Regions from separate parts of the Bacillus sp. AFS017336 genome, predicted to be linked through region 2. Evidence: a T-box and tRNA genes for the amino acid it is inferred to sense, from the RefSeq annotation. Region 2 holds a T-box; the other holds one or more tRNA genes.
What was found. The T-box of region 2 lies ahead of metG (methionine--tRNA ligase). A T-box ahead of a tRNA ligase gene usually reads a tRNA of that ligase, here a tRNA-Met.
Positions count from the first base shown of each region.

Region 1: it has a tRNA-Met gene. The T-box ahead of metG (methionine--tRNA ligase) is inferred to sense a tRNA for this amino acid. The anticodon was not compared.

Region 1 covers NZ_NUCO01000023.1:31,219-35,656, forward strand. The annotation lists gene yabP (sporulation protein YabP) at 1-195, shown strand, start outside; gene yabQ (spore cortex biosynthesis protein YabQ) at 192-803, shown strand; gene CN601_RS14220 (FtsB family cell division protein) at 804-1,181, shown strand; gene CN601_RS14225 (S1 domain-containing RNA-binding protein) at 1,266-1,736, shown strand; tRNA gene CN601_RS14230 (tRNA-Met) at 1,891-1,967, shown strand; tRNA gene CN601_RS14235 (tRNA-Glu) at 1,979-2,050, shown strand; gene spoIIE (stage II sporulation protein E) at 2,467-4,438, shown strand, end outside.
Region 2 covers NZ_NUCO01000015.1:105,223-109,660, forward strand. The annotation lists gene CN601_RS07600 (DUF2935 domain-containing protein) at 155-973, shown strand; gene CN601_RS07605 (pentapeptide repeat-containing protein) at 1,044-1,517, opposite strand; T-box leader at 1,727-1,993, shown strand; gene metG (methionine--tRNA ligase) at 2,050-3,687, shown strand; gene CN601_RS07615 (hypothetical protein) at 3,739-4,212, opposite strand.

The DNA.
Region 1 (4,438 bases), on a different contig from region 2:
AGCTTTGATAGTGAAGAATTCCTTTTAGAAACAGCTTTAGGCTTTTTGCATATTAAAGGTCATAATTTACAAATGAAAAACCTCGATGTAGAAAAAGGTCATGTAGCTATAAAGGGAAAAATTAATGAACTTTGTTATATTGACGAGTACAACTCAGGGAAAGCTAAAGGGATCTTTAGCAAGCTATTTAAATGAGCTTAAACGTTCAGTTCTACTCAATGATAGCGATGGTCGGTATGGGTGCTTATCTTGGTATGGCACTAGATACATACCATCGTTTTTTATATCGAGGTACTCGTAATCGACTGATCGTGTTCGCTACCGATATTTTATTTTGGGTATTTCAGGCTCTACTAGTTTTTTATGTTTTATACTTAGTTAACGAAGGTGCACTAAGGTTTTATCTCCTGTTAGCTCTACTATGCGGTTATGCAGCATACCAAAGTCTACTGCGAACTATTTATAAAAAAGTTTTAGAATTTATTATTCAACTAGTTATTAGAATCTACCGCATTATAGTAAAATTAATCATAATATTTATTTTTAAACCTATAAAGGGTATTATTCAGTTAATAATCGTGATACTTTTGTTTATTTATGGTCTCCTTATTCGACTGATCCGATTACTTTACAACGTTGTCTTATCTATTCTTTTGTTTTTCGGCAGAGTATGTTGGTTTTTTGTGCCAAAACGAGTCAAAAACTATTTAATACAATTTAAAGGAGTTTTCGGAAAATTCAAGAATATCTTCCTTACTACTATTAAAAAAGTAAAAGATTTTTTAGATAGGAGGAAGAGATAGGTGGAACATGCGAGACAGTTGGACCTAAGTAGACAAGTTCAGGATAAACAAAATATTACTTTAGTTGAAGAACAGGGGATGAAACCTAAGAGAAGAAGTTTTAAAAAGTTTTTAATACGTATGTCATTATTTTGTTTTTTAACAGTGCCAGTATACTTTTTATTACAATCTCACTACGTAGCGCAGCAGCACGTTTATTCTTCTAAAGTAAAGCAATTAAAACTAGCAAAGGCTGATTTAAAGAAGACAAAAGATACGGTAGAAGATTCAAAACGTATGATTGACCAATTGAACGATGATCAATATATTATTGAGCTTGCTAGGAAAAACTTATTTTTTTCTAAAAAAGGAGAAATAATTTTCCCAAATATTAAGTAATTATCGTTTCATTGACACTTGTTTTTATAATTTTATATAATATAGTAAATCCAGTTAAACATTTTAAGGAGGAGCATTTTTTTTATGTCAATTGAGGTAGGCAGCAAAGTTAGTGGGAAAGTTACAGGTATTACAAATTTTGGTGCTTTTGTAGAGCTACCAGAAGGAGTAACTGGACTTGTTCACATTAGTGAAGTAGCTGACAACTATGTTAAAGATATTAACGAACATTTAAAAGTTGGCGATGAAGTCGAAGTAAAAGTAATCAATGTTGAGAAAGACGGTAAAATCGGCCTTTCAATTAAAAAAGCAAAAGAACGTCCACCGGTTAAAGAGGGAGAACGTGAGCAAAGACCTCGCACTAGCAGACCTTCATATGGAGGAAACAATGGTGGAAATCGTGGTAGAAGTCAAAACCGTTCAGATCAACGTCCAGTCAAAGAAACATTTGATCAAAAAATGAGTAAATTTTTAAAAGACAGTGAAGATCGTCTAGCTTCTTTAAAACGCAACACAGAATCTAAGCGTGGTGGCCGTGGAGCTCGTCGAGGTTAATTTACTACCTTGCTTGGACATAAATGCTTATATAGAACACGCACTCTTAATGGGTGCGTTTTTTGTATGAAAAAAACTATAAAATAAAATATGAAAAAACTGTTGACGGTCGATTGGTACCATGGTAAGATAAATCTTGTCGTTTAAAGATAATGGCGGTGTAGCTCAGCTGGCTAGAGCGTACGGTTCATACCCGTGAGGTCGGGGGTTCGACTCCCTCCGCCGCTACCATTCCCTTTGACGGCCCGTTGGTCAAGCGGTTAAGACACCGCCCTTTCACGGCGGTAACACGGGTTCGAGTCCCGTACGGGTCATCATCAAAAACGCCTGGTCTCTTTAAAAGAGGCTAGGCGTTTTTTTCTTTTCACTCCCACTTAACTTCTAAAAAAGAATCTCAAATCAATTAAGCTTTCCAGATCTAAACTATTTAAATCTATTCCCGCCCTTAACCTGATTTTTAATCCTGACCTTACTAGTTCTTAAAAACTGCCACTTTCGCTCTTAAACCTTTCTATCCCACATTTCGATTGACATAAAATTTAATAATTGCGTTTCTTTTACCCTATTAGAGAAATTATGCTGCTAGCTTTACTCATATTTTGTAAAACAGTTGTACGTAAAAGCTTTTTCCGTCGAAGAAAACTTTTTTTTACCTTTGTCATTTTGACATATTCCTTCAAATGGACAAGTTAAAATATGTTCAATAAACCAAATCGGATGAGGTGGAAATATGACGAAACTGGAAAGAGGATCTTCAAATTCTTCGGCTAGCTTGGTCCCTACTAACGGGTTTCAATCAGTTTTTCGGCAATCTTCTAAATCAATCAAGACTAAACTAGAAAAAGCATTTTTTGATTGGGGTCTTCTAATCTTTTTAACGGGATTTTTATTAGGGAGAGCGTTGATCTTATCGCATATTCTTCCGTTTGTCTTACCGTTTTTTGCTTCTGTTTATATGATGAAAAGAGAACGGACGGGAGTAGCGTTTGTCGCTCTTATGGTTGGTTCACTAACGGTGTCGATTGAAACGGTTAGTTATGCTTTTGCCACTGTTATCTTATTTTTTATCCTCAACATATTCTTTGCTAGAGTTAAACGACATTATATAGGTCTAGTACCTTTTCAAGTATTTTTATCAGTATTTATTAGTCACTTATTAATCGCATATGCTTTCCAACAAGAAGTACTAATGTATGATGTATTAATGGCTTCTGTGGAAGCAGGATTAAGTTTTATCCTAACAATGATCTTTTTCCAAAGTGTACCTTTACTAGCGATTCCTAAGAGAAAACAGCTTTTAGGTGTTGAAGAAATCGTGTGTTTAGTTATTCTTTTAGCTTCAGTTGTGACGGGGACAACTGACTGGTATATTCAAGATTTATCAATTCAGCATATCGTTACTAGATATATTGTTTTACTATTTGCCTTCGTAGCGGGAGGAACGGTAGGGTGTACAGTAGGAGTTGTAACGGGCCTAATATTAAGTCTAGCAAGTGTTTCAAGCTTATACCAAATGAGCTTATTAGCATTCTCTGGATTGCTAGGAGGCTTATTAAAAGAAGGTAAGAGATTAGGTGCAGCGGCTGGACTATTAATTGGGACATGCTTAATAAGTTTCTATGCAGAAAAGCAGTCTGATATTATCTTTTCAATTATTGAATCTGTCATTGCGATTGTATTATTCTTACTAACGCCATCTTTCCTATTAAAGCAATTAGCTAAACTAGTCCCGGGAACAGAGGAGCATTCTACAGATCAGCAGCAATATTTACGTAAAATCAGAGATTTGACTGCTAATCGTATTACACAATTCTCAAATGTGTTTGAAGCATTGTCTGCGAGCTTTTCACAGCCTAGTCAATTTGCACAAATTGAGGACGAATTGACTGATGAAGAACTATTTATTTGTAGCATTTCCAATAAATGCTGTAGTAGTTGTATGAAAAAAGATCATTGTTGGTCTAATAATGGAGACCGAACATATCAATACATGGAGAATATGATGCATTTAGTAGAAAAGGATCAGCTTATTAAGAACGGTCAATTTATGAGAGAATGGGAAAAATATTGCCAGCGTTCCTCTAAAATGGCGGATTTAATGAAGCAAGAGGTTTTCTATTTCCGTGCAAACCAAAGACTAAAAAAACAAGTTCAGGAGAGCAGAAGATTAGTAGCAGAGCAATTGCGTGGGGTATCGAAAGTAATGGTTGATTTTGCAAAAGAGATTCAACGAGAAAAAGAGAATCATCAATTGCAAGAGGATCAAATTCTACAGGCTTTATTAAACTTTGGTATTGATGTTAGCCAAGTTGAAATCTATAACCTAGAACAAGGAAACATTGATATTGATATTTTAATTCCTTTTGAAAATGAATATGGAGAGTGTCAAAAGTTAATTGCGCCAATACTATCTGATATTTTAAAGGAGACAATTGTCGTTTTAAAAGAAGAATCGGCAACAATTCCAAATGGAGGGAATTACTTAGTTACATTTGGTTCCGATAAGGCATTTGTTATTGAGACCGGAGTAGCAACAGCAGCTAAAGGTGGAGGATTTATATCTGGTGATGCTTTTAAAATAATGGATGTAGGAGCAGGGAAACAGGCCATCGCAATTAGTGATGGAATGGGTAATGGTGAACGTGCTCATATTGAAAGTAATGAGACATTAAAACTACTTCAAAAGATATTAAATTCAGGCA
Region 2 (4,438 bases):
ATTGCTTCGATTTGAAGTAATGCTTTTTTTATTGGATTTTATGGTTATTAGGAATCTAGTAGACAATTCCACTTTAATAAGGTGTATATGTAATATTTCATTTAAATATCAATATATTAGAAAGGGAAGTGAAATAGAGTTAGGAGGGGTCCTGATGTCAGATGCGTTTGTAGCGAGGTCCTTGGATGAGATACTGTTTTGGTCGAGGATCATGAAAGAGCATTCCCTTTTTCTTAAACTAGGGTTCAATTGTGATGATACAGAGTTAATCCAAGAGGCAGACCATTTTTATAATGTGTTCGATACGATTGGAAATAAAGCACAATCATTTTCAGTGCAAACGGATCCTCAGCAAATTAAACAGTTTAATAATGAGGTGCATCAGTCAGCTTCAATGATTTGGGCATATAAGAGAAAAATTCTTAATTTACTTCTTACTTGTAAAATAACTGGTAATAACTTTCCTTTATTAGTTGATCATACTAGTAGAGAAGCAGCATATTTTGCAAATCGCTTAACCGAATTGAATAATGGTCAACTTCAGCCGCTACCAGCTGCAATTATACAAGAGAATGTTTTCTTTTTAAGAATTATGGCAGACCATGCAAAATTTATCGGACATCTTTTAGATCCGTCAGAAAGAAAATTAGTTGATCAAGCTAGAGAATTTAGCCATGATTTTGACCAACTTTTATACCAGGCTGTGGACTTAGAATCAATGAGACCGCAATCGGAAACCGTTCCGATACTTGACCAATTCCTTAATGAAAACCGTGTTTCAGTTAAATCGCTTAGAGAGTTTAAGAAAACTGCTCGCGATTTAATTGAAGCTTGCCGAATTAAGAGTATTATTCATCCACTACTTGCAGATCATGTATTTAGAGAAGCGGATCGGTTTATGCATATAATTGATATGTTCGAGGCGCAGCTAACAGGAAATACCAACAGAAATGTCGTTCTGGACGACCATTAAATAAAGAAAAAAAAGGGCTATCTCTAAAGTTGATGAACTTTTGAGATAGCCTCTTTTAATATAGAAAAAATTATTTTCTTTCGCTAAAACTATTTAGTAAATCTTCAATTAAGATTCCATTTATTTTCATCCCAGTCAGTTTACAATTACTAATTTCGATATTACTCAAATCACAGTCAGTAAACTGGGTATTTGTTAGATTGCATTTTTCAAATTTAATAGAATTTGATTGATTATCATGATTAAGATCTTCAGGAACAACAATATTACGAAAGCTTGTGCCAGCTAAATGAACATGATCAATGACTAAATCTCTTAAATTACCATTTTGTATTTTCGAATTAGATAAATTGACATCTGATATTTGGGTACCAAATAAATTCACATCATTCAATTCTAAATTTCTCATATTGGCATTTGTAAATTTTGAATTAGCCAAGCTTACATTATTGAAATCTAAGTGCTCAGCTTTTACCTCTTTAAACGTCGAAAATGACATATCTGTTTTTTGTAATTCAAATAATGCAGTCTTCCAGTTAGACATGATTTCTCCTCCTAAAACATTGATTATTGAATATATTTAACTTTCATTTTAAAATCCCTTCACACATAATAATGATTGTTTCGACAAAAAACTTAGTAAATGAATCAACTTTTAATCTGCATCAAATATGATATAGATAGAAACTGATCATTCCTTATAAATAGTTTGACTTTTCAATATATTTTATATAAAATCTTTTTAAAATCTAAATATAGGCAATGAAGAGGAAAAATAAAATGAAGTTATTTTTTACAGAGAGCTTTGGTAGCTGAAAAGAAGCATGAATACTCATTTGAAAAATGGCCTCGGAGCTTCGTACTGAACGTAAACTAATTACTAGTAGGCTACGACAAGAGTTGGCACTTGTTATCAAAGTCACAGTATCAGCAACTATGCTCGTACTTGTAAAGACAATCGTATGCAAATACGTTGTGAACTAAGGTGGTACCACGTGGATTTTAAACCTCGTCCTTATCTGTTAAAGATAGGGGCGAGGTTTTTTGTATTTTATAAACATTAGGAGGAATTATATATGGATATTTTTATTGGTGGAGCTTGGCCTTATGCAAATGGTTCCTTGCATTTAGGTCATATCGCTGCTTTATTACCAGGTGATATTTTAGCTCGATATTATCGATTAAAAAAGGCGAATGTGTTGTATGTTTCAGGAAGTGACTGTAATGGAACACCAATTGCAATTAAAGCAAAACAAGAAAATGTGACTTATAAAGAAATTGCAGATCGTTACCATAATGAATTCGAAAATAATTTTAGAACATTGGGATTTACCTATGATTGTTATACAAGAACGGACGCAGAACATCATCATACAACCGTTCAAGACATTTTTCTAAATTTATTGCAAAGTGGATTAATTTATAAAAAGGAGATTGAACAATGCTATTGTGAAGAATATCAACAGTTTCTCCCAGACCGATATGTAGAAGGAACTTGTCCAAATTGTGGTCAGCATGCTCGTGGAGATCAGTGTGATTTTTGCTCTGCGATTTTAGATCCTTTAGATTTATTAAATAAAACATGCAAATTATGTGGCAATCCTCCATCTGTTAAAACGACTGAGCATTTTTATTTTTCATTAAGCAAATTACAAAATGAACTAAAGGAATATTATAATTTTTCTAAAGAAAACGGAAACTGGCGTTCAAATGCGATCCAATTAACTGAGCGATATTTAAACGAAGGACTCCATGACCGAGCCGTTTCGAGAGATTTACCAAACGGGGTAAGCGTACCAGTTAAAGGATATGAACAGAAGAAAATTTATGTGTGGATCGAAGCAGTGTCTGGATATTATTCAGCAAGTAAACAATGGGCAAGTATAACCAATAAAGTTGATGCAAACTTTTGGAATAAAGAAACAAGATCTTATTATATTCACGGAAAAGACAATATTCCATTCCATACAATCATTTGGCCATCAATTTTAATTGGTCTTAAGAAAGAGGCGCTTCCAACCCATATCGTTTCTAATGAATATCTAACACTTGAGAAGAAAAAATTATCTACTAGTAAAAACTGGGCAGTGTGGGTCCCAGATATAATCCAAAAATATCACCCAGATTCAATCCGGTATTTTTTAACAATGAAAGCACCGGAAAATCGTGACACTGATTTTTCTTGGAGGGAATTCATATACAGTCATAATAGTGAATTGCTTGGAGCATATGGTAATTTTATAAACCGCACATTAAAGTTTATTGAAAAATACTATAATGGAGAAGTCCCAGAGGGAGAAATAGACAAAACAATTCGTTTAGGGATTACAAGACTATACAAGATTGTAGGCTCACATATTGAAGCGACTAATTTCAAAAAAGCACTAGAAGAAATTTTTGAGTTTATCCGATCTGCAAACAAATACTTTGATGAAACTCAGCCTTGGAAGCAAGTCAAAGAGAGTCCTGTAGAGTGTCATAATACAATGGCGAGTTGTATATATACAATTACCAATTTAGCGCAAATTTTGCATCCATTCCTACCGTTTTCTAGTAATGAAATAAAAGATATGCTAAATATACCAAGCTTTGAATGGAATGAAATATCTTCTAATTTAATAAAACTTAACGATGTGAAACCTCTTTTTGAAAGAATTGATATTAGCAGAATAGATGAGGAACTAGAGAGACTTATAAATGAATCTACTATATGAAGGAAAAGAAGAGCAGTAATGCTCTTCTTCCAGATTAATCATTTAAAGTTTTTAATAAAGAACACTTATAAATTCAAAAGCAGTAAAAATAAATGATCCAAAAATAATTGTTGCACCAGTTGACGTAAAATATTCATCAGGGTCGACGATAATAGATGTTTTATACCAACCATCAACATCAGGTGTTACTTCACCAGTTGTGCGTGGGGCGAATTTAATATAAAGCATGATTAATAGAGAGAAAAGTCCAACAAATGGTGCTGTTGATGAGAAAGACATCTCAAAATAAAGTGCAATGATAAAAGAGACAACATAAAAAACCAAAATCGATAAACTTAACTTTAAAAATTGCTTTAACCAGTATTTTCGTCTATTAAGTGGCTGATCGCGTAATACTTCTTTCATTTTTTGAGCATCTTTGTATTTAAAATACAATCCTACAGGCCATGCAATTAAGAAGCAGATTAGCGTAAACAAAATACATGCTAGAAACTTTATACCGAAAGCTGTAATGAATAATGACATATATTCCTCCAATAGTTGTAAGTCTAATTACATTTTATCAAAATATTAACATTAAAAATATTGGGAAAATTTATAATCATAGATTTACAACTTTTTAATTTATTTTATTTGCAGTTGAACTAAACGAAGGTCATACATGCAACTAATATTTCTTTAAAAGGACTTTCTATTTTTCGATTGATGTCAGAAAATATATAATTAATGAATAATAGTAACTAATTGAGGT